Regions from separate parts of the Pseudoalteromonas sp. M8 genome, predicted to be linked through region 2. Evidence: predicted binding sites of a transcription regulator. Region 2 holds the regulator's gene; the other holds the start of a gene.
What was found. The regulator sigma-54, encoded in region 2, starts transcription at its own class of promoters, with help from an activator protein. The targets are predictions, from matches to a motif close to GTTGGCACGNNNNTNGNNT.

Region 1 (15,332 bases), 1.1 Mb from region 2:
GTAAACCAGTGCTGGATGCTCAGATAAATGCGCAGGTGACTGAAGACATTAGTCAGACGTCTTATTCCCTTATTGGTTCGCAAGACATCGCCTATTGGCAAGCTCAGTATTTTATTGCTGGTAGAGAGGGAGATGTGATTAATCGCTCACGATTATCCCTAAACCGTGCTTCTAAAAAAGCCGATGTTTTACCGTTTGGCAACTTTACCAAGGTATCGCTCGGTGATGTACAGAGTGTTCAAGTTGGAGTTGATGCGCTAAATGAAGAAGGGCGAGGAGTGAACTTCAGTAACGCGCCGTTAGATAGCCGCACTAACCGTCAGCGTATTGTCATCTCAGGTCCTGTTCAGGTAGGGTGGGACGTAGAGCTTTATCGAAATGGATTGCTAATAGGGCAAGAAAATAATGTTCAATCTGGGCGCTATGAGTTTGAAAATATTGATTTACTATTTGGTGAAAATACCTTTGAACTGGTGATGTATGGAGGGCAAGGTCAAGTATCAAAAGAAGTGCAGACCTATTATGTTGAACAGAGCACCGTAAACGAAGATGAAGGCTTTTTTGCCGTATCAATTACTGAGACGGGCAAAAGTATACTGGACGACAAGACTGCGGTATCAGGAGCATCAAGCTGGCAAGTAAATGGTCGATTTGACTACGGTCTTACTAAAAATTTTGCGGTGTATGCAGGCTTGCAGCATCGTCAAGGTGTAAAAAATAGTGCCTCAGAACAATACTTTTCTACAGGGTTTAACACCAATATTAATAAACGACTATTACTGGATGTTGACTATAGTAAGAGCGAAGCGAACCAACGTCTCTCTGCAAATACTCGAACCCGTCTATTTGGCCAGCAGGTAGGTGCTAAATTTGAGCTAAAGGAAGATTTAGAACGGGATGAAAATGCGACCGAGATAAAATTAACGGCGGCGGGAGATTGGTCTCTTTTTGATGCCGCTAAAATTTACTATCGTGCTGAATACTTTCAGCTTAATAGAGCTAATATAGACACCACCGAGCAAGCGTCGCTGCTGTTTAGCACGGGGAATTATTGGGGCACTTTCAGTAACCAATTTGTGTGGCAAGCGCAGACAGATCAAGCCAGCGATGTGAGTGGCTACTTGCGCTGGCAGCGAAGGATTTTTGGGATATATAGTCGTTTTACTACTTGGTATGACATAGAACCTGCTAATGAAATTACAGCTGCTGAGCTAGAGTTGAGCAAAGCGCTAAGTCCTGAGCTTGATCTTGGCATTACCTTATACAAAGACTTTGCTGCGGAATACTATAAAACCGAACTTGGATTGAGCTGGAACCATGATAAGTTTCGGTTGTTAACAGACTTGCAATACGATAACGATGATAACTGGCAACTAGGCCTCTCTGGACAAGTAAGTATTGGAGCAGGCGAAACCGTAGATCAGGTTTTTTTAACTGGCAAACGCTTGTCGCAGTTTGGCTCTTTGATGATTCGTGCTTTTATCGACCAAAATAATAACGGCTATCTTGACGATGGGGAGTTACCGCTGAAGGGGGTAACTATAAAAGCATTGCAAAACTTTGCACAAGGTAAAACTGACGACGACGGTGTGGCTCTATTACCCGCAATGGTTAATTACAAACGAACAGATATTATTGTTGACAAAGAAACGATCCCTGAACCCTTTTTAATTCCCGCTAATGATGGCTTTTCATTCACTCCAAGACCCGGTCATATTGAATATGTTGAAATACCATTTGTAAACTCGTCGGAAGTTGAAGGTATTGTTGAAATCAATGAGGGTACTGAGCGCCGACCTGCAGGGTTCACCACCGTAAGTTTACTTGATGAAATGGGTAACGAAGTCGCGCGCACTCAGACGGCATATGACGGCTACTATGTATTTACTGGTTTGAAGCCTGGGACTTACCGTACAGCGATAAGTGATGCGAAAAGGCTCGCGGTAGCCAGTACTCAACAGATAGAAGTGGAGTTAAGTGCAGAGGGAGACTTGCTGCTTGATGTAAATCACGAATTACAACGACAGCGCGCAACCACGCAAGAGTTTGCTGTAGTTGGACGCTTCAAGACATTAACGATATTAAAAGTGTATGCGGCGATTTTGGCTAAGCGTTATCCCGCGTTATTAAGCGGTGGTTTTGGGTATGCGCAACAAGAAGGCGACGCCACTTATTTACTTATATTAAGAGATGACGCCACACAAAATGCGGCAAATATTTGCCAAAATCTACTTCCCTTCAAAGTTTCTTGCACGGTGGAAGCCTTAACTATTTATGAAAGAGAAAACAATGCAATCAATTAAGTGGCATCTCATTATGCTCAGTTTCGTTGCGTTAAGTGGTTGCCAAGCAACTGCGAGCAAGAGTCAACTTGACTCATTACAAATGAAGAAGCAGCTATCTTTACTGGAACAGCAGGTAAGCACCTTACAACAAGAAGTAGAACAGCTCAGAGCGCTAAAACAGCAGGTTGCTAAGTTTGAAGAAGTGCAGGAAGATTTAGATGTTATTGCGATGCAGCTATCAAATTCGCTTGCAAAGCAAAAGCATGCTGAGCTTTTAGCAGAGCAACCCGAGCAAGTGATAGAGCAAAAAACAAAGCCCACCGAGAAACAAGAACAGCCTGTCGAGATAGCTGAATTCGCAATTCAATTGGCCTCTACAACGGAATATACCAAGCTTAGGCAAACCTACGAGCAACTCAAGGATAAGTTACCGCAAGACTTTGCAACAAGCGAAGTGAATATCGAGCAAATAGATATTCAAAATACGAAATATTATCGGCTCAAATTAGGTGCATTTGCAGATAAGGCCTCTGCATACAAAGGTTGCCAGCAACTTAAGCGTGCAGGTTTAAGCTGTTTGGTTAGCCATTACACCAGTCATCGACTTTAAAACTTGGTGCGTATTTTGCATTTTATCCAATAAGTTTATCGTGGGCTTGGTGAAATGAAATATCTAGCACTCATAGTGATTATGTTGTTGGCAGGGTGTACAAACAGCCAACAGGTCGGCAAAAGAGAAGCGACCCAGCAGCAAGAAATCTTACCTGACTTAGATGGATTTGGCGCTCAGTTAGCCGCGGAACTCGGGCAGTATGTACGGCCGTTCAAGCCGAATTCAACGGTTGCTGTGACGAGTTTTTTTAAGGCTAATCAGCTGGATGATACCGTTGCTGGACAAGGTTCAGGCTTGAGCGTGGCCTTGCAAGAATCCCTCATGACCCATTTAAGTCAAATGGGGGCAGATGTCGTGGAATATCGACTCAGAAACGCTTTATCTTTACAAAGTTCTGCCGATAGTATGTTAAGTCGAGAATTGAATGTGCTGAATCAGCGCCAGAAAATTGACCTCGTGGTGGTCGGGACAATCGTAGAAAGTCGAGATACCTATTTGGTCAATGCGCGGCTGGTCGATACGTTACATAATCGAGCCGTCTCAGCCGCATCAATCAGCATTCCAAAAGCTGTTATGTGGGGTACGGAGCGTGTCACAAATCGTGACGGTCAGATTATACGAAGCCAATATTAGTGGAGATGAAAGTAATGAAAAAAGTATTAAGTTTGGTTTTGCCGCTTTCATTGATGGTTGGCTGTGCTCAGAGTAACTTTTTTGCGGTGGATAATGCTCAGGCTGAGCCCGTGCGTAATGGCTTTGAAAAATCTTCGATGTATCAAAGTAATCCAAACGGTATGAAACAATTCACTGTTTCTCAGCAAATGGCTGGTAAAAATGTCACTCACTATGTCCAGTCTATTATGCAAGACATGGTTGCAAACTTGAAACACGTGAATGAGAAAACGCCGGTAGCAGTGACAAGCTTTGTATTTTTAGATAAAGAATTTGATAAAGGTTCCTTGCTGGGTAACCAGTTGGCTGAAAGCTTTATCCATGAGCTTCATGCATTTGGGATCCCTGTTGTGGACTTTAAAACAACAGACTATATCCGGGTGACACCTGAAGGCGATTTCATTTTTAGCCGTGACTTTTTAGAGCTATCTGACGACCATCCTTTTTTGTATGTGCTAGGTGGTACTTTGGTGAATCATCAGGGCGGGGTTATGGTTAATGCCAGAGTGGTTGGGCTTAGAAGTAAAAGTGTCGTGGGTTCTGCTCAAGGCTTTTTACCGCAAAACGTAGTTAACGCCCTACAAGATGGTGCGGCATACGATGGCATTCGTATAGAGCGTGCGAACTAATTCGGAGGCGATGATGAAAAATGTAGTGCTATTCGCGACGACACTTGCATTACTCGGTGGCTGCGAAATGACAAAACAAATGGCTTCCGAACCTACAGAAACGCAGCAATCCGACATGGAAATATTATATGCCATGATGGAAGAGCAAGAGCGTAATGAAGATTCACAAGCCGCGGTATTGCAAGATATTGGCTTCGTTAGCTATCGTCATCGCAAAGAAATTGCTAACTACGCCAATCAAATTGCGTTGGAACTGTCAGATACTGTATTAGGGCAAAAGCCTGAGTCGATAGCGGTAGCCAGTTTTGTCAACTTTAATGAATCATTAAGGGATACAAACCAGCTAGGAAACCAATTGGCTGAGTCCTTAATGCATCAAATGCAAAAGCTGGGTTATCAAGCGTTAGACTTTAAAGCATTGGGGAAAATTGAAGTGACATCCAGTGGCGACTTGACTTTTTCGCGTAAAGCAAGCCGCTTGAAAAACACGCAATCTCCCAGCCATTTGCTCACAGGCACTATGGTTTACCGTCCACGAGGCGTGGAGGTAAATGCAAGATTGTTAGAGTTTAACACCAACTTAGTGATAGCAAGCACGGTGGTGACCATCCCGTATTTTATCCTTGATGATCAGGCAACCGCTGCAAGGTAGTACTTCAAATAGCGGTTTTTAGAAGAAAATACCGTTTAGGTTTTATTAAACGAAGAACTATCCTACTTCTTATTCACACCTCAAGTGAAGTAACTGATAGCGCAGTAGTGGGTCTTAACTGCTGCGTATTCACCTACTGAACCACCTCATTTATTACCGCGAATAAATTGACTATTAATCTTTAAAAGTTCATTAAGATCAGTATACTAAAGTGAAGTCACTGAGATGCAGTACAACAGAGAATCAACAATTCTCGACTTTCATTGGTATTAAGTACCGCAGATCCCGCTAGTGAAGGTCAAAAAAAGCGATCGTTATCTGACTTTAGAGATTGTCCCCATAGTTTAATGGATAAAACAAGGCCCTCCTAAGGCTTAGATGTAGGTTCGATTCCTACTGGGGACGCCATTGGTATCACTTTTGCGTGGAATTACCAAAGTAAATGGGCGGCGGAAGCATGATGTAGAGTGTGTAAAGTCGTCGAAAATCTTGTCTGCGTCATAGGTAGTCTTAACCTTACAGTTCAAACTCATTTTCATTTTCTATTTGAATTTCAACCAAATCATTAATTTGCACATTGTGAAGTGGGCGATTACTGATATTTACCGCAATGGCGTTTTGCGCATTCACCTGGATCACTTGCAGTTTATTAATGGTTTTAATTTGATGCATAAATATTTTACCATCGACATTAGTCAGCGGATTACTATGCGCTACGTTAAGGATCTGGCCATTCTCTAAGCCATGCATGCGGCCCAAATTAATAACGACTTGTTCATCATCGATATGTAGGATTTTGCCGTTGGTTGGTAAGCAGGCCACCGCTGCGTTTAAATCAGTTGCGATTTGTGTCAGCGTGGTTTGGATCTCATCAGCATAATCTGTCTGCCAAAAGCGCTCACTGTACACATCAATTAGTTTGGTTTTCTTAAACGGCCACACGCCTTGAGTGGCATATTGCTTTTGCCACACCCTTTCATGAGAAAGTGCATCAAACAGCGCAAAGTCTACCTTGAAGCTTCTTAAATATTTATCACTTTGCCAAAATGCGAAGTCGCTATTAAGTTTATCGACACCAGCAATATCAGTAATTTGACTCAGTAATACAAATTGGCTGTTCGTATTTGCCGTAATGGTCTCGATTAGCTGTTCATTATAATCAAACCGCTGGCTGAAAAAGCGGTTAACGTCTATGGTCTGTGCGAAATAGGGAACAGGTTCTAAGCTCAACTTTTGTTCAGACATTGTCTGGTATAGGCGCTCGCTCACCGCTTTATTTATGTCAAAAATTTGACCTAGTGTTGCTTGGTGTTTATTTTTTAACTGACTTTGTGTGACTGCAACCTGTTTGTCGTAAGCACTAGTAGGGCACTGAGCACTCTGTGGGGTAATATCGATATGTAATGTCACCTGCCATGAGTCACCAACTTTTGCTTCAGCAATTACGTTGGCACTTTGGATTTCAGCATTTGAGCGGATCTTAAGTTGATCTTGGGTGAGCACACCATCGGTGACGGTTTGCACACTACTCACCGAAGCGCCAGAAAACAGCAAAGCTTGTGTGATGGCGTCATTTACCGCCTTTCTTTTGGCTTTTTGATGGTCGCCATTTTTAACGTCAGCCATGCCGGTAACTTCAAACCATTCAGCATAAGCTGGATGAACCAAGGTGATACACAACAGTGATAGACTGGTCGCGAATTGCTTTTTCATGTTTAAATGCCCAGATCAAAAACTACTCTTCAACTCAGCAATACCTGTGCCAAATTTTGGCAAGGTTCGTGCATAATCACACATTATGAAAGTTAATTTTATTTCTTGCCAATACTCAATGAAACCACAACAACCCTTGCGAGACCAAGATGTTGGGGAAGTGCTTAATTTTGATTGGTATATATTGTAGCGGAGTGGGGTGAAATGCGTATCACTAATTCTATCAGTTCAGTTGTTATGGTTTGTTCGCTAGCAGGGCTCAGCGGCTGTTCAAGCCTCGTTGATAAGCATATTGAATATGAAACAGTGCAACCGGAAACTTTTCCTGTTTTACGGGCTGTGGGGTACGCTCCTTTGAGTGCTCAGCCGGGTAAAACTGCGGGTGAGAAGCAGCTAATGGCCATTAAAGTGTCAAAATTAGAAGCGTATCGTGAATTGGCTGAGCAACTGTATGGCCAGAATTTGACATCCACTATTACGGTAAAAGGAGCGGTTGCGCAAAACGACGGTCTTAAGAGCCAAGTAAATGGACTTGTTCGTGGGGCTAAGGTGCTGAAAAGTTACGCAGTTGGTGATACTTACGCGACGGAGTTAGAGCTTGATATGAAACGCGTTTATGATTTGTATATTACTCAAGTCAAGCCGCAGAAAATTAAGAAGATATCTTATAGCTTTAAGTAAGCACTCATCACATATCGCTTACTTAATGCGTTTCACTTCGATTGTTCTTCAATACTAAAATACGACAGGCGTGGCTACGCCTTTAGGTTACGTACCAATTCACTGTCGCTACTTTTCACGCTGCCATCTTGACCATATGTAATCGAAGTTGGTGCGCCAATTAAGATCCCTTTTAGTTCACGTGTGCTTACATTAGCCTGATGAGCCGTTTTAGCATTGATTTCATTTTTGGTTTGGCACTCACTGAGTAGTGCTCGCACTTTAGCAACGAGCGGGGCTACTTCACTGCTTTCAAAGACGTGAGACTCAGTTTTTGACAATTCATTGTCGAGCTTTTGCAGTTTTGAAATGAGAGTTAGCTTTTCACGAGCGATTTCTTTTAAGTTGTCGCCACGCCGAGACGCGAGCTCGTCAAGCTCACGAGCCAGAAGCTGGGTCATCGCTTCTAGCGTCGAGATTTGTTCTGAAAGTTTGTGGTGGCAGAGCCGAACCAAATCATCCATATATTTCGAACTCAAATGCAGCTATGTTTTTGGCTAGTTTTTCCGCGTCAACTTGATACTTGCCTTCTGCAATCGCTTTTTTCAGTTCTTCGACTTTCTTGTCGTCAAAGCCTGATGACTGCTGCGCTTTTTCGTTGACCGTTTTCAGCTGTTGCGCTTGTGGAGTCAGGCTCACTGAATCCGCAGCTGCTTTCGGTGTAGCTGGTGATTTAACTGACGCACTATTAGCATCATTTCTTTGCAATTCAGCCTTCTGTTGCTTAACATTATTAGCAACGGATGTAGACTGATTCTGACCGTTAACTTGATTAACCATGATTGTAGACCCAATAAAATTATACTCTCAGCCTTGTTATCGGCGTTTAATAGTATTACTTTAGCAAATTTTTTATAAATTCACCTCTACTGTTTCCACTTCTATTACTCTAGCACGTAAGGTTTTGCCAGAGCGAGCGTTTTTAATATTAATAAGTTCACCACGGTTGCCATCTTGCTGCGCTTCTCCTTGAGTTTTGATCACAAGCCCACCTGATTTAGCAATAATCGTCACAGTATCGCCTTTGCAGACCATACAAATATGAGCCTGAGTAAAGGCTTGACCTTCTCTGATATTACGTTTGCTTCTACTGCCTATTAGTATCGACTTATCTTCTATATAGGAAACCCTACGAAAACGTTTCGGCTGATACTCTATTTTCACATCGTCATCCTGAATAACACGGCCTTTTTCTAACATGGTCGCGCTAACTAAAATAGGGAAGAGGTGATCGATACGCACGTGGACGTATTGAGTCCAGCTGAGGGTATCGTTGCATCTAATTTGTACTGTCACTTGAGTGTCAAAAGGCGGAGTCATTGCTGTACTATATTGCAACGGCGATTGACAATCTCTTGCTGGAATTCTTGAATCAAGTGGTATAGCAGTTAGTGATAGCTGGCTGTCGGGATCTTGCTCTACATTTGGTTCAACAAATTCTATTGCGCTTTGTTCTAAAGTTTTGTTGTCATATTGCTGACAATAACCATAGTCAACGCCTATAAAATAAGCGAACAAACAAAAAAACTGAATGTAATGGGTTTTTTTTAACAAACTCATGATGTTTCGACTATGCTTATGGGGTGAAACAAGGTATAAAGATTCTGCTTTAATAACTGCACCTAATCAAGGGTGGTAAACCATATCAGAGTCGAAGCAAAGATCGTTCCGATTAGCGGTTTATACAGTAGGAGATTGAAATGGCAGGTATTTTAGACTCGGTTAACCAACGTACACAGCTGGTTGGACAAAACCGTCTCGAGCTATTACTTTTTCGACTTCAAGGTCGACAGCGCTTCGGCATTAACGTTTTCAAAGTCCGAGAAGTGCTTCAATGTCCAGCATTGACAAGCATGCCCAAGTCAAACCCTTTGATTCGAGGGGTTGCTCATATTCGAGGCCAAACAATATCCGTAATTGACATGTCACTTGCGGTTGGTGGGCCTCCTATTCAAGATATTCGCAATTGTTTTATTGTAATTGCGGAATACAACCGTTCAGTTCAAGGCTTTTTAGTCAGTGCGGTAGAACGCATTGTGAATATGAACTGGGAAAAAATAATGCCCCCGCCATCTGGGGCAGGCCGTTATTCCTATTTGACAGCGGTTACAGAAATTGAAAACGAGCTAGTTGAAATATTAGACGTAGAAAAGATCCTCAATGAAATTTGCCCGATCAACACGGAAGTCAGTGCTGACATTGTCTCTGATGGTGAAATGCAAAAAGATTTAGGCGAACGTATTGTCTTTATCGCTGATGACTCTGCGGTTGCTCGTAATCAGGTCAAACGTGCATTGGAGCCATTAGGTGTTCAGACTGAGCTGGCAAAGAATGGTAAAGAAGCACTTATCAGGCTTCGTGAAATTGCCGAAATGGACTGTCAAAATAATGTCACCGAGCGAGTTGGGCTATTGATTTCTGACGTTGAAATGCCAGAAATGGATGGTTATACGCTAACGGCTGAAATAAAAGCTGATCCAAAATTAGCGCCATTGCATGTGATACTCCATACTTCACTGAGTGGTGTATTTAATCAGGCCATGATTGAGAAGGTTGGCGCTGATGATTTTATTGCTAAGTTTAACCCAGATGAATTAGCTTCAGCGGTTAAAAAATGGGTTCATTGTGATTAAAGCTGGTGGTAGCACTTGGAAAATAAGCATTTAGAGCAAAAAGAGTACGACCAATTTAGAACCTTTTTGGAGCAACAGTGCGGTATTGTACTGGGTGACAATAAATTGTACTTGGTCAAAAGCCGACTCGCTCCTCTGATGGCTCGCTTTGGTGTGGAAACACTATCGTCTTTAGTAGCTAAAACACTCAGTCCCCATGAGCGGCAATTGCGTGCCGCTGTGGTGGATGCGATGACAACGAATGAAACACTTTGGTTTAGGGATACTTATCCGTTCGAGCTAATTAAATCGAAAATCTTACCAGAGTTTAAAGACTTGAGACGTCCAGTTAAGATTTGGTCGGCGGCAAGTTCATCAGGACAAGAGCCATATTCAATTGCGATGTCTGCGAGTGAATATGTGAGTAAAAGCCCAGGCGCGCTGAAAATGGGTGTTCAGATCGTTGGTACAGACATTTCTAACACGATGCTTGATATGTGTAAGAATGCTGAATATGACGCGTTGGCGTTGGCGAGAGGGTTGTCGCCTGAGCGCAGAAAGAAGTTTTTTATGGATAGCGGTAATGGAATGGCTAAGGTAGTTGAACCTATCCGTAAAATGGTCAGCTTTAGACATTTAAACTTGCTAGATTCTTACGCGTTGATGGGTAAGTTTGATGTTATTTTCTGCCGTAACGTCCTGATCTATTTTTCACCTGAAGTGAAAGCCAAAATCATTTCGCAATTTGCTCAGTCGTTAAACCCGAATGGCTATTTGTTTTTAGGGGCGTCGGAATCGATGGCGGGGTTGAGTGACGACTTTAATATGATCCGTTGTAATCCTGGGATTATCTATCAGAAAAAGACTTAATACTCACATATAGCGGCAGGGATAGTCGCTATAGCTAGTATTTGCAATTTGTAACGTAATTCTAATAACTATCTCCTACCTTTTAGCCTCAAATTGCTTCAGCCAAGTTGGCAATTATTCGAATATTTGCTCTTATTTACGTTACCGACTCAACACTGATTTAAGTTTAATTATTCCAAAAATATAGTTTAATTGTATGAAATTTAAGGGATAAATTTAACCTTAAAACTGGCCTAAAGATTGCTTTGTCATACCTGAGTCAATTTTTTGGAGTCAGATAATGGCAATTAGTTTCGATAAAGCGTTGGGTATACATCAGCATACTATGCTGCTTCGCTCACAACGCGCTGAAATTCTAGCAAGCAATATCGCAAACGCAGACACTCCAGGATACAAAGCTAAAGATATCGACTTTGCTAGTGCTTTGAAAGCGGCAAAGACAATGCAAAGAAGCGGCAATGATATGGTTAGAACAGATGCAAAACACCTCAGTGGTGGTACTAAAATGAGTAACTCATCTGAACTATATCGTTCGCCAAATCAAGCAGATACAGGTGATGGTAACTCAGTAGACATACAAGTGGAACGAAATTTGTATGTACAGAATGCATTAGAGTACCAAGCCAGTTTGCAATTTCTTGGTGGTAAGTTCAGTGGCCTTAAGAAGGCACTCGGCGGACAAGGGGCATAATTATGAGTTTATATAACGTTTTCGATATTGCGGGTTCAGGGATGAGTGCACAGAATGTGCGACTAAATACCACCGCAAGTAATATCTCGAACGCAAACTCAGTGAGTTCTAGTCAAGATAATGTTTATCGCGCTAGACACCCTGTATTTGCCGCTGAACTTTCCAAAGCTTCAGCTTCCCAGAGCAATGTCGCGGGATCGTCAGTTGGAGTAAAAGTATTAGGTGTGGTTGAGAGCGATAAGCCGCTTCAAGTTGAATATAACCCAAACCACCCAAGTGCTGACGCAAATGGCTACATTTATAAACCGAATGTGAATGTGGTAGAGGAGATGGCAAACATGATTTCTGCTTCTCGCTCTTACCAAACCAATGTTCAAGTTGCAGATGCTGCAAAGCAAATGCTTAGTAAAACATTGCAACTAGGCCAGCGCTAAATTGGGAGTAACAGCTGATGAGTAATAATGTAAATGCCACTTCTTCAACGGGTGTAGATTCACTCTACTGGGACAGGCAGAAACAGGCCGAGGAGAAAAAGCCCAGAGATGAGCTATCGCAAGAAGATTTCTTCTCGCTGCTTACTCAACAGCTCTCTTTCCAAGATCCAAGTAAGCCTGCGGACAACGATCAAATGATCGCGCAGATGACAAGTTTTACCATGGCCGAGGGGATTTCAAAGTTAAATGAGAACTTTGACTCGTTAGCTGCATCAATGACTTCTAACTCAGCGCTTCAAGCATCAACGCTGATTGGTAAAAAAGCATTACTCGAATCAACGACGTTAGAACATGGTGATGATGCACTTACAAAGGGCTCGGTGATTGTCCAAGAGCCTGTGCAGAATTTATCTGTGGGTATTTATGACGAATCTGGAGCGATTGTTAAGACGCTTGAGTTTGGTGAGCAAAGTGTGGGCGCTGTGCGTTTTGAGTGGGATGGTAAGAATAAAGATGGCGAGATGATGCCCCTGGGGAATACACCATAAAAGCCGAAGGCATGATTGAAGGTGAATATCAGACTTTACCTTCGGCCACATTTAGAAATATTGACAGTGTTAATGTTAATGGTGCTAACGGCATCGTCATTAATACCAAAGAAGGCGCGGTGCGCTTAACTGATATTGCTGAAATAGCATAGTAGTTTTAAAGAATTAACCTTAAGAACTTAGAGGTGAGAGTATGAGTTTCAATATAGCACTGACAGGTATTGCCGCCGCGCAAAAAGACTTGGACGTAACAGCAAATAACATTGCTAACGTGAACACGACGGGTTTTAAAGAATCTCGCGCAGAATTTGCTGATGTTTACGCGTCTTCGGTTTTTAGCTCTGGCAAAACGAAAAATGGTGATGGTGTACAAACTACTATGGTAGCGCAGCAGTTTCACCAAGGGTCATTAAAGTTCACGCAGAACTCGCTAGACTTGGCGATTGAGGGCGAAGGCTATTTTGCCATGTCAAATTCTCTTCAATCACAGGATTTTACGTATTCTCGAGCTGGTGCATTTAAATTAAATAAAGACAACTTTATCGTGAATGCAAAAGGTGACTACTTGCAAGGCTTCCCTGTTGATCCATCAACGGGTGATACAACGTCTTTGAGTCTAAGCACAACATCGCCAATTCAAATTCCAGATGCATCAGGGTCTCCTCGAGCAACATCGCAAATTTATACATCATTTAATCTAGATGCAACGGCGCAGCCACCTACGATTGCATTCGATCCTACGCAAAGTGCATCGTATAACTCAAGAACGGCAATTACGGTATATGACTCACTGGGTGAATCACATACACTGCAGCTATTCTTCAGAAAAACGGCGGATAATGAATGGTCAACTTACGCAACAATGGACGATAAACCTTTTAACCATAATGCGCAGCAAATTGATCCAGCAGCAACACCACCTGTTCCTTATACGCCAGTTAGTGTGTTCCGTTTCGATGCTAGCGGTATTCCATCACAGACGGCTGCCGATCCTTCAGCTACGCCGCTTGTTTTTAACAACAATACTGGCTCGACATTTAACCCCTTAAGTCTTGCTGGACCTCAAGATGCAGTTGACCCAACTATCGGTATGTCAAACTTGTTAGAAAACGGCGCAACCTTCCCGAATGATATTGTTGTTAACTGGCGTGATGAAGCAAACACGGCTCAGAAGTTACCGACACAATATTCATCAGGTCGATTTGAAGTGAAAGCTCTGGAACAAGACGGTGCAACCGTAGGTCGACTAGCTGGTATTGATATTGGTACTGATGGCAAAGTAGTAGCTTCATACACTAACGGTGACTCGACTTTCCTAGGGCAAGTCGCGCTCGTACGCTTCCCGAATTCTCAAGGCCTCCAAGCGATTGGTAATACTGAGTGGAAGAAAAGTCTATCTTCCGGTGAGCCCCTAGCAGGCGAGCCAAACACAGGTACGCTTGGTGGTATTAGTTCATCGGCGTTAGAGCAATCGAACGTCAACCTCACAAACGAGTTAGTTGACCTTATCAGTGCCCAGCGTAACTTCCAAGCGAACTCTCGAGCGCTTGAGGTTAACTCAACATTACAACAAAATATATTACAGATCCGATAATATATTATGCCCTCCAAAGGCTGCTACAAAGGCAGCCTTTTTTATGCCCGTCAAAAACATCTCATCACTTTGGCACTGTGTTTGCATTAACTAGATTAAGTTTGAATTTTATAGGTCATCGTCATGGATAAAATGGTGTATATCGCAATGTCAGGCGCTAAGCAGAGCTTACGCGGTGTGGCACTCAAAGCGAATAACCTTGCTAATGCCAACACGACTGGCTTCAAAGCAGATTTTGCTCAAGCGCGTTCAATGCAGGCATTCGGAGAAGGGTTACCCTCTCGGGTTTTTGCTATGCAAGAACGTCCAGGTACGAATATGACCGGTGGCGCAATCGTTGAAACTGGCCGTGAGCTAGATATTGCAGTAGATGATAAATCATGGATCAGTGTTGTTGATGCCTCGGGTGAAGAAGCTTACACCAAAGTCGGCACGCTCAATATTCGTAATGACGGTGCGTTGGTCACAGCTCATGGGCGTCAACTTATTGGCGAAGGTGGACCTATTGTCTTACCTATCCCCGTTGATAAAGTGGTGTTTAGTGACGATGGCTCTATTCAAGTGCGTCCACAAGGCGCTCCTGCTAACTTTCTTGAAGTGGTTGATCGGCTGAAAATTATTGAAGCAGATAATAATAAGCTGCAAAAAGGCAATGACGGCCTTTATAGACCAAAAGAAGATAAGCTAGAAGATGGGATCTGTGGCTTTTGTGAAATATCACCAACCGCAAAAGTGATGAGTGGCTTCTTAGAGATGTCCAACGTCAATCCCGTTCATGAGATGGTGGATATGATCAACCATCAAAGACAATTTGAAATGCAAATTAAGCTGATGAAAACAGCTGAAGAAATAGATGAGCGACACACTTCGCTCCTACGCATAGTTTAAGAGTGAGGTAGAGATCATGAATCCGGCATTGTGGATAAGTAAAACAGGCTTAGATGCTCAGCAAACTGATATTTCAGTTATTTCGAACAACTTGGCGAACGCCAGTACCGTCGGCTACAAAAAGAGTCGGGCGATATTCGAAGACTTATTATATCAAAACATCAATCAGCCAGGTGGCCGCAGCTCTCAAGATACAGAATTACCGTCTGGTTTGATGCTTGGTGCAGGTGCCAAAGTAGTCGCCAACCAAAAGAACTTTTCTCAAGGTAATATGTTAAGTACCGAAAACTCTTTGGATTGGATGATCCAAGGCCCGGGCTTTTTTGAGATTCAGATGCCAGATGGTACAACTGCGTATTCAAGAAACGGTCAGTTCACGACGGATGAAGAAGGTCGAATTGTTACCTCAGG
Region 2 (15,332 bases):
CGCTGTTAATACAAAGTCAAAGCCAAGTACAGCCAGTGAAGAATGTACTACCGTCTCTGTCGTCGCTTTACTTATTCCTTCTGAAGTAGGAATACAGTCATAGCCTTTGTATAGCGCGATCCAAGTTACTAATAGTGCAAATACGAAACTCTTAATAAGACCATTTAAGATGTCTTGTTGAAACGACACTTGCGATTGCATAATTGACCAGAAGCTACCTGAATCTACGCCTAACCAATCAACACCCACCAAGTGTGCGCCTAAAATAGCGATCGCAGAGAATATCAGTGCGAGTAACGGCATACTAATAAAACCGGCCCAAAAACGAGGGGCAACCACGCGCTTAAGCGGGTCTATCGCCATCATTTCTAAACTAGATAATTGCTCCGTTGCCTTCATCAAACCGATTTCTGCAGTTAACGCACTGCCTGCACGTCCTGCAAATAAGAGTGCGGTTACCACAGGGCCCAGCTCTCTAAGTAAACTCAAAGCAACCAAAGGTCCAAGGCTATCTTCAGCGCCATACCCAACTAACACGGTATAGCCTTGTAATGCCAATACCATGCCGATAAATAAACCAGACACCATGATAATCAACAATGATTGATGACCAACCATGTAAAGTTGCTTTATCAACAGCGGCGTGCCTTTTCGGAAATTAGGTAAGCTACATAGCGCCCCAAAAAGCATTGTTGTGGCACGGCCAAGTGCGGCAAAACGGCTGAGGGTTTTGTGGCCTAGTTTTTGTAAAAAGTCGACCATACTCACTCTCCTTGCAACAGCGCTTGCTGATAATCTGGCGCTTTAAAGTGGAATGGCACAGGACCATCCGCAAGGCCTTGTAAGAACTGCTGCACTAATGGCGATTCGTGTTCAAGCATCTGTTCAGGGGTTCCCGTACCAATCACACCTTGTTCAGCAATAATAACGACGTGGTCAGCAATGCTCAGTACTTCGGTGACATCATGGGTAACTATCAGCGACGATAATCCCAACACTTCATTAAGCGACTTAATCAAGCGAACTAGAACACCCATGGAGATTGGGTCCTGACCTGCAAACGGTTCATCGTACATAATTAATTCAGGATCAAGTGCGATAGAACGCGCTAAAGCCGCACGTCTTGCCATACCGCCAGAGAGCTCTGCCGGCATTAAATCTTTTGCACCACGAAGACCAACCGCTTGAAGCTTCATTAGCACCACTAAACGGATTAGTTCTTCAGATAACTCGGTATGCTCGCGTAGAGGAAATGCCACATTGTCAAACACGCTCATATCGGTAAACAAAGCACCGCTTTGAAATAACATACTCATGCGCGTTCGAGCTTGATACAAAGCTGCTCGTGACATGTTAGGGATACTGTTTCCAGCAAAAAGAATATCACCGCTATCAGGCTTAAGCTGACCACCGATTAAACGCAGCATGGTGGTTTTACCAATGCCGCTCGGCCCCATTATTGCGGTAATTTTGCCTTTTGGTACGGAAAAGCTCATGTTTTTGTAGATGATCCTTTCACCCCGAGAGAAGGTTACATCCTTGATTTCTACAATTGACTGCGACAAGTCGCTCTCCAGATCCAGACTATATTCATCCAAGTATGATACTTTTTTTTCAAACAAGATGGAAAATCGTTTTGGTAAAATTTTGTAAGTAGTGAAATGTAACGGTTTGCTTATACTTTCCAGAGCGCTTTTGGTAGTATCTATCGAAATTTTAATCCTATTGGCTAGAGGTTCATGGTTTTATCGTTTGTTATTCTCATTCTTGGCTTTATTGCACTGGTTTGGAGTGCTGACCGCTTTGTTTTTGGTGCGGCCGCTCTTGCACGAAACTTTGGTGTACCAACATTAATTGTTGGTTTAACTATCGTGGCCATGGGTTCTTCAGCACCAGAAATGATGGTTGCTGCGCAAGCCGCTCTTGCAGATAAAACAGACACCGCCGTGGGCAATGCCATAGGTTCTAACATCGCCAATATCTTACTCGTTTTGGGTCTCACCGCGTTATTAAGGCCACTCTCCGTTGGCTCTGGTATTTTGCGCCGCGAAATGCCGCTGTTAGTCGTCGTTTCATTGGCAGCTTGGTATATCGTTAGTGATAACCACTTTAGTTTCGTAGAAGGTGTTTTGTTATTAGTCGGTTTCGCCGCTTTTCTTCTTGCACTTATCATTATCACCAAGCGTGGTGGTGGAGATAATGATGACCCATTTGTCAGTGAAGCCTGTGAAGAAGTGCCAAATAATATTCCAACTCAAAAAGCTGTTTTCTGGTTAATCGTGGGTATGATTTTACTGCCTATTAGCGCGGACTATCTCGTTGGCGCTGCGGTTGATATCGCCAAATATTTTGGCATGAGTGACCTGCTAATAGGATTAACCATTATCGCCGTTGGTACTAGTTTACCCGAGCTTGCTGCTTGTGTTGCTGGTGTACTAAAGAAGGAGGACGATCTAGCGCTTGGCAATATTATTGGTTCGAACATCTTTAATATATTGGCCGTGCTATCCATTGCTGGGATCATTAACCCATCCGTCCTCGACGCCAATATTGCGTCACGTGATATATTTATTATGCTTGGCGCGACACTGCTGCTTATCCTAATGAGCCTCAGCTTAACAGGTCAGCGCCGCATCAACCGCTTGGAAGGTGGCATACTTGTCGCAAGCTTCGTCGGTTATATTTACTACATCATTTAAGGAAGCCTTGTGACAACGAACCCATTTATTGATTCTGCAAATCAAGTTTTTGCTACCGAACTTGCAGCAATAGAAGAAGTGCAACAGTTTGTTGATCAGCAATTTGTAAAAGCCTGTGAAATTATGTTTGGCTGTCAAGGTCGCATCATCGTGATTGGCATGGGTAAGTCCGGCCACATCGGTAACAAAATCGCAGCGACACTCGCAAGTACTGGCAGCCCCGCATTTTTTGTTCATCCAGGTGAAGCAAGTCACGGCGACTTAGGTATGATCACCAAAGATGATGTGGTACTGATGATCTCCAACTCAGGGGAAACCCAAGAGGTGATCTCAATCCTACCTGTAATTAAGCGCTTAGGGGCCCCCGTTATTTCCATGACAGGCAACCCAAGCTCTACGATGGCTCGTAATGCGACGGTTCACCTTTGTGTTAAAGTATCAAAAGAAGCCTGCCCATTAGGACTTGCACCCACGGCAAGCACCACAGCTACGCTAGTGATGGGTGATGCGCTCGCGGTTGCGCTACTTGAAGCCAGAGGCTTTACGGCTGATGATTTTGCACTTTCCCACCCTGGTGGTAGTTTGGGAAGACGTCTACTGCTAACCGTTGCTGATGTCATGCATCAAGGGAATGCTATCCCTATGGTCAATAGTCATTGCACAGTTAAAGAAGCTTTATTTGAAATGTCCGCTAAAAGTTTAGGTATGACGGCAATCGTAGATGAAAGCTCGCAATTGCAAGGTATTTTTACCGATGGTGACTTGCGCCGTATTATCGAACAAAAGGTCGATATTCACACCACCCCAATCACGCAAGTGATGACGGCTAAAAGTACGACGGCACGCGCCGATATGCTCGCAGCTGAGGTACTCAATATTATGGAAACCAAACGGATTAACGGCTTGATTGTGGTGAACGAAAACAACATTCCAGTTGGCGCCTTGAATACGCAAGATTTACTTAGAGCGGGGGTGCTGTAATGCAATTTGAAGATTTATATCAGACGATTTCAACTGAAGCTTGGGAAAAAGCAAAACAAATCAAATTATTAATTTGCGATATTGATGGCGTATTCTCAGATGGCCGTATATACCTTGGTAACAATGGTGAAGAACTGAAAGCATTTAATACCAAAGACGGGTTTGGTATTAAGGCCTTGATTGATAGTGGTATCGAAGTCGCCGTTATCACAGGTAGACATTCACAAATAGTTCAGCAACGCATGACTAGTTTAAATGTAACTTATATTTACCAAGGTCAAGAAAACAAGTTAGTGGCATATGATGAACTGAAGACTAAGCTCAACCTTAATGATGACGAAATTGCATATATTGGTGATGATGGCCCAGATCTACCCGTAATGGAACGAGTTGGTTTTGCCGTTGCCGTCAATGATGCACATCCTCTTGTTAAACATATCGCCCATTACACGACCTTGATGCCAGGTGGCTTTGGTGCCGTGAGAGAACTAACTGATCTTCTAATGCTCAGCCAAAATCACTTATTGACTTCCAAAGGATCAAGTACATGACCGTATTGCGTGTCATCTTACTCATTGTTTTCGCTTCTTTAATGGTATGGATGTGGTCGCCCATGTTTAATCCATCAGAGGCGGATCCAGCAAAAGAAGATGAACCGTTAGCTAAACCCGATTATGTTGCAACCACGCTTCAGCAAACGACCTATAGTGAAAATGGCTTATTAAACTATCAGGTAACTGCTGATAAGATGGAGTTGTATCAAGATCTTGGCTTTAGTCACTTTGAAAAGCCCATTTTCACCTTATATAACGGTGAACAGAATTGGCAAATAAGCGCATTAGAAGCAACCCTATACGAAAACAACACCTTGATATTAGAGGGCAATGTGTTGGCAAAGAATTTAACGCCTAACGCCATGATCACGGATATCAATGCCGATAATGTAAGAGTTGAAATTAAGCAAAAATTGATGAAGTCGGAACACCCTGTCGTTATCAACGGTCCTAGTCTTAGGATCACAGGTAAAGGACTGCATGCGGATCTACAAAAGCAAGTGATCGAACTCATCAACCACACAAAGACAATTTATTATGACCAGTAAAATCATTAACAAACTAGTTTTCATCGGCTTGCTTGCAAGTTCTACTCTAGCAATTGCTGCAGAACAAAATGAAGTCATTATTGATGCTGGCCGTCAGCAAGCTCAACTGCAAAGCAACATCGGTATTTTTGAACAGAATGTTGTTATTATTCATGGCAACAGAAAGATAAATGCCGATCGCCTAGAGGTCCACCGTCGCGCGGAACTTGGCATTAACAAGCAACTGCTTGTGGCAACTGGCAGCCCTGCCACTTTTAGCGAACGTCAACCCGATGGCAACTTGCTAGAAGCCAAAGCAAATGAAATCCGTTACGACGTAGCGAAGGGAACCCTAGTGATTTCTGGTGATGCTGAAATCAATCAAACTGGGCAAAAAATCAATGCTCAAGTCATCACCTATGACATTGAAAAGCAATTGATCAGCGCTGAGCGCTCAGACCAAGAAGACTCTCGAGTAAGAACCATCCTTGTTCCTGTTGATGACAAAAAAGACGCTAAAGAGAAAAAAGCGCAGGAAGAAGGTAACAATTAATGAGCGAGCTCAAAGCAACTGGTCTAGCAAAGAGTTATAAAGGTCGTCAGGTCGTCAAAAATGTTGGTTTAAGTGTTCAGGCTGGCAGTATTGTAGGCTTATTAGGACCAAATGGTGCAGGTAAAACCACTACGTTCTACATGATTGTAGGGTTAGTACCAAGCGACAAAGGCTATATTCAGATTGATGACGAAGATATCACTTTGTTACCGATGCACAGCCGTGCACGACTTGGTATTGGCTATCTACCGCAAGAGTCTTCAATCTTTAGAAAACTCACGGTCTATCAAAATTTGATGGCGATTTTAGAAACTCGAAAAGACTTATCTAAAGTTGAAAGAGAAGCTGAACTAAACGAGTTACTGGATGAGTTTAATATTCAACACATTCGCGACTCACAGGGCATGGCATTGTCGGGAGGCGAAAGAAGACGAGTCGAAATTGCTCGCGCTTTAGCCGCAAACCCTAAGTTTATCCTGTTAGATGAACCTTTTGCTGGTGTTGATCCTATTTCGGTGTTAGATATAAAGACAATCATAGAGCACCTAAAAAACCGTGGTATCGGTGTGCTTATCACCGATCATAACGTTAGAGAAACACTGGACGTATGTGAAAAGGCCTACATCGTTTCACATGGTGAGTTAATCGCTGCAGGCACGCCAGAACATGTTTTGGCAGATCAAACCGTAAGAGATGTCTACCTAGGCGAACAATTCAAGCTATAGTTAAGACGTAGTATTAATAACTGTTAAAAAGGATTGTTAGAGATACATGAGGCAATCATTACAGCTGCGCATGGGGCAGCAACTTACAATGACTCCGCAACTGCAACAAGCCATTCGCTTGCTGCAGCTTAGTACATTGGATCTGCAACAAGAAATACAAGAAGCATTAGACAGCAATCCATTGTTGGAAGTGGAAGAAGGTGATAATACTGACGGCGAAAACGCTGACCAACACAGCCAAGAAAAGAGCCGTGCTGACGACAATCAAGATTCAGCCGATGAAACGCAGGTTAGTGACTATGAGATAGACTCAGATACCGCCATGAGCAAAGACACTGTGAGCGATGACCTTGCCATGGATGTCACTTGGGACGAGTATATGAGTGCAGCGCCTGCTGCAAGCTCAGGTCCACTTCCCGATGACGATAATGTTTATCAAGGGGAAACCTCTGAATCTCTCCACGATTATCTCATGTGGCAACTCGAACTGACACCATTTAGTCCAACAGATAGAGCTATTGCGATTGCGATTATTGAAGCGGTCGACCTGTCAGGCATTCTAACACTGTCTTGCGAAGACATTTTAGAAAGCATTAATGACGAGAATAGCGAAGAGCCTATTGAGCTAGATGAAGTCGAAGCCGTACTCAAACGCATTCAGCTTTTTGACCCTGTCGGTATCGCAGCGCGTAGTTTACAAGAATGCTTATGCATTCAGCTCAACCAATTCGCCCCAGATACCCCATGGATTGCCGAAACAAAAATGATCCTGACAGAGCATATCGACTTGCTTGCCAGCCGTGACTATCGAACTTTGGCTAAGAAAACGCGCCTTAAAGAAGCCGATCTCAAAGAGGTCATGACGTTAATACATAGCCTTAACCCAAAGCCTGCGGCAAGCATTATTCATGAAGAGCCTGAATATGTGATCCCTGACGTATCGGTGAAAAAAGTAAAAGGTCGTTGGGTCGTAGAGCTAAATCCTGATGCTATGCCTAAAATAAGAGTAAATGACCATTACGCTGCGATGTCTAGAACGGCGAAATCCAGTACGGATAGTCAGTTTATTCGCTCACATTTACAAGAAGCAAAGTGGTTTATTAAAAGCTTAGAAAGCCGAAATGATACTTTATTAAAAGTTACCAATTGCATTGTGCAACAACAACAGGCATTCTTTGAACATGGCCCCGAAGCAATGCGCCCTATGGTGCTAAATGATGTTGCTGAAATGGTTGAGATGCATGAGTCCACAATTTCCCGTGTGACAACACAAAAATACATGCATACACCTCGGGGAATATTTGAGCTGAAGTATTTCTTCTCTAGCCATGTAAGTACGGAAAATGGAGGTGAGTGCTCTTCTACAGCAATTAGAGCACTTATCAAAAAGCTGATAGCTGCAGAGAATACCGCGAAGCCATTGAGTGACAGCAAAATTGCAGATATCTTAGCTGAGCAAGGAATTAAGGTAGCGAGACGTACGATTGCAAAATATCGTGAATCCCTAGCCATTCCACCGTCAAATCAGCGTAAAAGCTTGATATAAGACGTAAAACCCAAGAAGGAAAAATGCTTATGCAACTAAATCTAACTGGTCGCCATGTAGAAATTACTGACTCATTAAGAGACTATGTCACCAACAAGTTTGCGAAGCTAGAAAGGCACTTTGATCATATCAATAATGTGCATGTGATCCTTGATGTCGAGAAACTAGTACAAAAAGCAGAAGCAACATTACACGTAAACGGCGGCGAGCTATTTGCATCAACAGAGCATCAAGATATGTATGCCGCAATTGATGGCCTTATCGACAAGCTAGATCGTCAAGTTATTAAACACAAAGAGAAGCTCACTCGACACTAAGATGAAATTAAGTGAATTAGTGAACAAGGACTGCAGTAAAGCTGCGGTCCTTTTTAATAGCAAAAAACGTATTTTAGAATACATCAGCGAACTGGCTCATAGCCAAATTCCAAATACCAGTCAGCATGCTATCTTGGACGCCTTAATGGCGCGAGAGAAATTAGGCAGCACAGGGATCGGTAAAGGCATTGCCATTCCCCATGGTCGACTTGAAGGTTTGGATAAAATCCTTGCAATGGTGCTTGTCAGCGAGCAAGGGATCCAGTTTGAAGCCATAGATAAGCAGCCTGTCGATATTTTTGTCGCGTTCATCGTACCTGAAGGTGATAATCAACAACACCTGAAGACCTTAGCGGCGATTGCTGATACACTCAAAGACAAGTCTTTTTGCAAAATGCTTAGGCAAGCAAAAAGTGATGATGAGTTATATGCAGTGATCCAAGGTGAACTTGATGAGTGATGAAGAAAAAGGACTCGAGCTTATCATTATCAGTGGCCGCTCAGGCTCTGGTAAATCTGTAGCGCTTCGAGTATTGGAAGACTTAGGCTACTATTGTGTGGATAACATTCCAGTCAATTTGCTACCGTCTTTAGTCCGCAGTGTTTCGGACAATTATAATAAAATTGCAGTCAGTATTGATGTTAGAAACTTACCTAAAGAACAGGACGAGTTTAATGACATTCTTGAATACTTACCAGGCTTTGCCAAACCTACCCTGTTTTATTTAGACAGTGACGATCAAACCCTGATAAAGCGCTTCTCAGAAACACGACGTTTGCACCCTCTTTCACTGCATAATCTTCCATTAGATGTTGCGATAAAGAAAGAACGGGAATTGTTAGACGTGCTGATCACTCGCGCCGATTTTCTCATTGATACTACAGGCCTGAGCGTTCATCAACTTGCAGAAGATATCCGCGAAAAAATCTTAGGTAAAAAAGACAAACAACTCATTATTACCTTTGAATCTTTCGGCTTTAAACACGGCATCCCAAAACAAGCGGATTACGTTTTTGATGCGCGCTTTTTACCCAACCCACATTGGGAGCCTGAGCTTAAGCCGCTAACTGGCTTAGATCAGCCAGTCAAAGACTATTTGTCGAGTCACAGCATCGTGCAAAAGTTTACTTGGCAGATCCAAACCTTCGTACAAACTTGGTTACCACACTTAGAGCGTAACAATCGCAGTTATCTAACGATCGCAATAGGATGTACAGGTGGGCAACATCGCTCGGTATACTTAGCGCAAACCATTGGTGAACGTTTTGCTAAAACCCATCCCAACGTCAAAATTCGTCACCGAGAGCAAGAGGGTTAAATGTTAGAAGATACGTTTTTAATCCAAAACAAACTCGGCCTGCACGCTCGAGCAGCGACGGTTCTTGCGCAATTAGCAACCCAATTTGATGCCGAAGTGACCTTATATCAAGGAGACAAAAGTGCTGCTGCTGACAGCGTACTAGCGCTGTTGTTACTTGAAAGCAGCCAAGGGAAAGAAGTCCGAGTGGTTTGTGAAGGTCCTGATGCTCAGTATGCACTAGACGCCATTGGCGGACTGATAGAAAATAAGTTTAATGAATCCGAGTAATCGTCAGTAAAACAATAAGGCCTGATTCATTTACTCCCTGCTAATCTCCCCCTCCTCCGTAACCAAAGTGGTCTAATAAGTCTCTCATAATTAAGCGTAAACCTTGGTAGTTCCTAATAAACTGAGTTACACTGTAATACCAATTTAGGTTTCTTTCGTGCAGTAAAGCGAGTTGCCGGAAAATCCTACTTTATCGTTGCGTACACCTTTAACGTGTATTAACGATAGCAACCCACCAGCAGAAACAACACGAATAAAATTCAAATTAAGAAATTGATTTCTGCGATAAAATAAATGAATAGGGTTAACTTAATCACGTTAGCCACCATTAATATCAAAAAGGATGCCTATGCCTGAAGTATTTGAACAAGACTACACACTGGAACAACTCCAAAAGGTAACTAACGCCTTAAACAGTGGTCAGTTTGTTCAAGTTAGGCGTATGCTCGCAGAAACAGCACCTTGTGACACTGCACTGCTTTTAGAATCATCCCCTCATAAAGTTCGCTCTATGCTGTGGCAGCTTGTTGACCCAGATATCCAAGGGGATGTCTTAGAGGAACTGTCAGAGGACGTAAGACTTGGGATCATCGCCCAGATGGAGCCGGAGCTAATTGCCGCCGCTACAGAAGACATGGACGACGATGACCTTGGTGATGTCCTAAGAAGCCTGCCTGATACCGTCTACCAAGACGTTATCGGTGCGATGGATAGCCAAGATAGAGAACGTGCGACACAAGCTTTGTCCTACAAGGAACACTCTGCCGGTGCGCTAATGAGCACCGACACGGTCACTATTCGACCCGATGTTACCTTAGAAGTTGTATTTAGATATCTACGCCTTAAAGGCGAATTGCCAGACGGCACAGATGAGCTATATGTTGTCGATAAAGACAACTGTTTCTTGGGTGCCTTACCAGTCAATACCTTATTAACTAAGTCTCCTGACAGTATGGTTCGAGATTTGATGGATGAAGATAAGGAAACGATCCCTATCTCCATGGATGAGTCTGAAGTGGCGCAGCTTTTTGAGCGTCATAACTGGATCTCAGCTCCCGTCGTTGACGATAACGCCCATTTACTTGGTCGTGTCACCATTGATGACGTTGTTGACGTCATCCGTGAAGATGCCGAGCACAGTTTGTTAAGTATGGCAGGTCTTGAAGATGAAGAAGACACCTTTGCGCCAGTTCTAAAAAGTAGCCAGCGCCGCTCTATTTGGCTTGGGATTAACCTTTTAACCGCCTTGATGGCAGCGTTTGTCGCAAGCTTCTTCGAAGGTACCCTGGATATTTTACCTATTCTCGCGGTGTTAAATGGCATAGTACCAAGTATGGGTGGCGTTGCCGGTAGCCAAACGCTAACCCTAGTTATACGTGGTATTGCCCTTGGTCATATTAACCAAACTAACCAAAAGTTTTTAATGGGTAAAGAGCTGGCGATCGGCGCCTTAAACGGCGTGCTTTGGTCTGTCTTGATCGCTGGAGTTATTGCTATATGGCAGTGGGATTTTACACTCGGTGCTGTAATTGCCTTCGCAATGTTTATGAACTTAGTCGCAGCGGGTATCGCGGGTGCCAGTATTCCAATTATGTTAAAGAAAATGAATATCGATCCAGCGCTAGCTGGTAGTGTGGTACTAACAACTGTTACTGATATCGTAGGGATCTTTGCATTCCTTGGCACCGCAACTTGGTTATTAGTGTAGCAGTAACAGTGTCGAAACGGCGGGAAATGCTGGTTAAAACCAGCATTTCTTGAGCTGAGAGAGGGAGTTATTCGCCCGCTATTTGCATATTATTGAGTAGTATAGAGCCGGTTTGTACTGCGCCTCGGCATTCAATATCAGCGCCAACGCCTTCAATCCCCATAAACATACCTTTTAAATTACCAGCGATAGTAATTTCACTTACAGGATATTGAAGTTCTCCATTTTCGACCCAAAAACCAGCAGCCCCCCTAGAGTAATCACCAGTTACCGTATTAACACCTTGCCCCATAAGTTCAGTGACTAACAAACCAGTGCCCATCGACGCAAGTAGGCTGGTTAAATCGTCGTGTGTTGGCTTTACTAACCAGTTATGGATCCCACCTGCGTGACCTGTCGCTTGCATATTCATTCTACGTGCAGCATAGCTTGCCAATAAGTAAGTATTGAGCACGCCATCTGTGATAATTTCACGGTCGATGGTTTTTACACCTTCGCTATCGAAAGGACTAGAAGCAAGCCCTCTTAATAAATGTGGCTTCTCTTCAATGTTAACGCTGTGATTAAAAATTTGTGTGTCTAAAGAATCCAACAAGAAGCTAGACTTACGATATAGCGCGCCGCCACCAATACCTGACACTAAGTGCCCAAATAAGCTGTTAGCAATATCCGCTCGAAAAATAACAGGCACTTTGCGCGTTGACACCTTACGACTGCCTAATTTTGCAAGCGTTGATTGTGCCGCCTCTAAACCGACTTCTTCAGGGGATTTTAGCTCCGTGTGCACGCGAGATAACGCATATGCAGAGTCCCGTTGCATTTGCTCACCCTCTTTACCAATCACCATGGTGCTCAGGCTGTGTCTGGTACGTGGGAACCCTGCAATTAAGCCATGACTATTGCCATATACACGGATCCCTTGGTGGCTCGATAAGCTCGCGCCATCAGAATTCACGATTCGAGGATCGAATGCTAACGCAGCTTTTTCAGCAGCAATACATTGCTCAATGGCTTCATCGGGAGAAACTTGCCAAGGATGGAAAAGATCTAAATCTGCTGGAGACATCTCTAGCAAGGCTTTATCCGCCACACCATTACAGGGATCATCCGAGGTAAATCGAGCAATATCTACGGCTTTTTCAACCACTGAGCGCAGGGCTTCAGGACTCAGATCCGCGGTTGATGCTGAGCCTTTATGATTTCCCACATAAACGCTGATACTAAGACCACCATCTTGATTAAACTCAATGGTTTCAACCTCTCCCATTCGTGTACTTACAGACAGACCAGAGGTGCTAGACATCGCCGCTTCTGCCGAGGTTGCACCTAGTTTTTTAGCATGCGCTAACACATCGGCAACTGCATTTTTCACATCATCAATTTGATTATATATAGGGTGTTGTTGAGGTTGAGTCATAGATACCTTATCCGCTCGCTCGTCTAACTAAAACATATTAGTTAATATGCTATCACAGCTACTAACTATTGTAGTGATCAATTGTGGTATACTCTAATGTTAGAGACTTTAATATTTACTAGTATAGACAAGACCGATGGCTAAACACGAGCAAACGACCGAAGAAGAGATTATTTACGTTTCAAAAAGCGAGCTTAAGCGCGAAGCGCTTGAGTTGCATGAACTAGGCTGCGAAATTGCAGGGCTTGGCAAGAAGCAGCGTGAGAAGTTACCTCTAACGGACGAGCTTAAAGAGGCCATGACTGTTGCGGATAGGATCCGTGCTAAAACAGATGCTTACCGTCGTCATATGAACTACATTGCCAAGACATTGCGTAGTACTCCAAATATCGAAGATATTCAGGCTGCGATGGATTTGATGCTAAATAAGAACAATAAAGCAGACGTATTGCTGAATAAGATTGAGCTTATTCGCGATGAAGTGATTGCCAAAGGAGATAGCAAGATTAATGAGCTATTGGATAAGTATCCTGAACTTGAGCGTCAAAAAATGCGCCAGATGGCGCGCCAAGCAAGTAAAGAAGTAAAAGCTGAGAAGCCAGGCAAAGCCTACAAAGAGCTGTTCCAGTATTTAAAAGAAGCGATTATGCCGTAACGCAGTGTTGTGGCTCTGATACAACATAAAAAGGCGCTGATGCGCCTTTTTACTTATGATTAGGGCCTGTTTACCTTTCAAGTTTGTTTTTGCAGGTAGTATTACGCTGTGCCACCGACAGTAATTTCGTCAATCTTCAAACTCGGTTGACCGACTCCCACAGGGACGCTTTGACCATCTTTACCACATACCCCAACGCCTCTATCAAGCGCAAGGTCATTACCTACCATAGAGACCTTTTTCATCACCTCTGGGCCATTGCCAATAAGCGTTGCGCCTTTAATGGGTTGGGTTATCTTACCATTCTCAATTAAGTAGGCTTCAGACGCTGAGAATACAAATTTACCGGAGGTAATATCCACTTGACCACCGCCAAAGTTACTAGCAAAAATGCCTTTATCTACGCTACGAATGATCTCTTCTTGACTGTGCTCACCCGCAAGCATGTAGGTATTTGTCATTCTCGGCATCGGCAAATGGGCATAAGACTCACGACGCGCATTACCTGTAGGCGCCACGCCCATTAAGCTCGCGTTTTGCTTATCTTGCATATAGCCTTTCAAAATACCATTTTCAATCAGTACGTTGTATGCCGCTGGCGTACCTTCATCGTCCACATTCAAAGAGCCGCGACGGTCGGCTATTGTGCCATCATCCACCACAGTACAAAGACTCGAAGCGACTTGTTCACCTATTTTGCCACTGAATGCAGAGGCACCTTTACGGTTAAAATCACCTTCTAGGCCATGTCCAACAGCTTCGTGTAACAAAACGCCCGGCCAACCAGAACCGAGCACCACAGGCATCGCACCTGCTGGTGCATCAATGGCTTCAAGATTCACGCGTGCTTGGCGCACAGCTTCTTTGGCAAACTGCATCCATCTCGGTGCACCGTCTACTAACTCTTTAAAGTAACCATAATCTAAACGCGCACCACCACCGGCACTACCACGCTCTCTGCGACCATTTTTCTCAAGGAGTACCGAACAATTTAAACGTATTAACGGGCGAATGTCGGTTGCAAATGTACCGTCGCTTGCGGCAATTAACACTTCTTCATATACCGCAGACAGCGAACTGACCACTTGCTGCGCCTCAGGCGCTAAATCGCGAATGCACTGTTCAAGCTCTCTAAGTAAAGCCACTTTATCCGCATCACTCATGCTGGTAATTGGCTGTGCTGGTTGAAATTGAATGGGTACTTTTACATCGCTAAATACTTGAACTTTACTGCTTTCGCCAGCTTGCGCAATGCTACGCGCAGCTTCTGCTGCTTTGGTTAACGCTTCAATATTGATGGCATCAGAATAACTAAAGCCAGTCTTCTCACCACTCACTGCACGCACACCAACACCACGTTCGATGTTGTAGCTGCCGTCTTTGACTATGCCGTCTTCCAGCACCCAAGTTTCGTGGTAGCTTGATTGAAAATACAGATCGGCATAATTTACTTTGTGCTGATGAATATACTCGAGAGTCTGTGATAATTGCTCACGTGTCAGCTGGCTATTGGTCAGTAAATTCTGCTCTACATTACTCATAAAAACTCACTTTTAAATCGGTTATGATCCGCAACCGGCATTTTTTGCCGGATCGAATCAAGAAACGCACTATCTAGCTGCTGTGAAATAGGTTCTAAATTCGCACCAGAGTCAATTAAGACTTCACCCCAAGGCGATACAATTAAACTGTGACCATAGGTTTCTCGGCCATTTTCATGACAACCAACTTGCGCGGCTGCAACTACATAGCATTGGTTTTCTATCGCCCTCGCCTGTAATAATGGCTGCCAGTGTGCCTTACCCGTTGCACAGGTAAAAGCACTCGGGACTAAAAATAGCTCAGCTCCCTTCGCTCTCATCATTTGGAACAAACCTGGAAAGCGCAGATCATAACACACGCTTAATCCAATTCTGCCAAATGGACTATCCACTACCACGACATCCTGTCCACGCTCTGTTCGCTCAGACTCTCGGTATTGTTTAGTTTTGTCACTCACATCGGCGTCAAACAGATGGATCTTATTATAGCGTGCTACGATTTCGCCACTCGAATCAAATA

Region 1: the regulator sigma-54 is predicted to act here: its motif matches at 6,600-6,618, upstream of GSF13_RS11560 (flagellar assembly protein T N-terminal domain-containing protein).

The regions. Positions count from the first base shown of each region.
Region 1 is NZ_CP047240.1:1,538,063-1,553,394, forward strand. It holds gene GSF13_RS11530 (hypothetical protein) at 1-2,303, shown strand, start outside; gene GSF13_RS11535 (SPOR domain-containing protein) at 2,290-2,895, shown strand; gene GSF13_RS11540 (FlgO family outer membrane protein) at 2,977-3,531, shown strand; gene GSF13_RS11545 (FlgO family outer membrane protein) at 3,546-4,199, shown strand; gene GSF13_RS11550 (FlgO family outer membrane protein) at 4,210-4,851, shown strand; tRNA gene GSF13_RS11555 (tRNA-Arg) at 5,185-5,259, shown strand; gene GSF13_RS11560 (flagellar assembly protein T N-terminal domain-containing protein) at 5,368-6,564, opposite strand; gene GSF13_RS11565 (LPP20 family lipoprotein) at 6,769-7,245, shown strand; gene GSF13_RS11570 (flagellar protein FlgN) at 7,320-7,748, opposite strand; gene flgM (flagellar biosynthesis anti-sigma factor FlgM) at 7,741-8,064, opposite strand; gene flgA (flagellar basal body P-ring formation chaperone FlgA) at 8,137-8,844, opposite strand; gene GSF13_RS11585 (chemotaxis protein CheV) at 8,985-9,917, shown strand; gene GSF13_RS11590 (protein-glutamate O-methyltransferase CheR) at 9,933-10,766, shown strand; gene flgB (flagellar basal body rod protein FlgB) at 11,047-11,457, shown strand; gene flgC (flagellar basal body rod protein FlgC) at 11,460-11,891, shown strand; partial or broken gene GSF13_RS11605 (flagellar hook assembly protein FlgD) at 11,909-12,591, shown strand; gene flgE (flagellar hook protein FlgE) at 12,633-14,033, shown strand; gene GSF13_RS11615 (flagellar basal body rod protein FlgF) at 14,157-14,921, shown strand; gene flgG (flagellar basal-body rod protein FlgG) at 14,938-15,332, shown strand, end outside.
Region 2 is NZ_CP047240.1:411,878-427,209, reverse strand. It holds gene mlaE (lipid asymmetry maintenance ABC transporter permease subunit MlaE) at 1-762, opposite strand, end outside; gene GSF13_RS07025 (ATP-binding cassette domain-containing protein) at 765-1,565, opposite strand; gene GSF13_RS07020 (calcium/sodium antiporter) at 1,740-2,699, shown strand; gene GSF13_RS07015 (KpsF/GutQ family sugar-phosphate isomerase) at 2,709-3,680, shown strand; gene kdsC (3-deoxy-manno-octulosonate-8-phosphatase KdsC) at 3,680-4,231, shown strand; gene lptC (LPS export ABC transporter periplasmic protein LptC) at 4,228-4,782, shown strand; gene lptA (lipopolysaccharide transport periplasmic protein LptA) at 4,772-5,314, shown strand; gene lptB (LPS export ABC transporter ATP-binding protein) at 5,314-6,039, shown strand; gene GSF13_RS06990 (RNA polymerase factor sigma-54) at 6,086-7,585, shown strand; gene hpf (ribosome hibernation promoting factor) at 7,615-7,902, shown strand; gene ptsN (PTS IIA-like nitrogen regulatory protein PtsN) at 7,904-8,362, shown strand; gene rapZ (RNase adapter RapZ) at 8,355-9,221, shown strand; gene GSF13_RS06970 (HPr family phosphocarrier protein) at 9,222-9,491, shown strand; gene mgtE (magnesium transporter) at 9,841-11,199, shown strand; gene pmbA (metalloprotease PmbA) at 11,267-12,616, opposite strand; gene yjgA (ribosome biogenesis factor YjgA) at 12,753-13,271, shown strand; gene tldD (metalloprotease TldD) at 13,373-14,812, opposite strand; gene GSF13_RS06945 (carbon-nitrogen hydrolase family protein) at 14,809-15,332, opposite strand, start outside.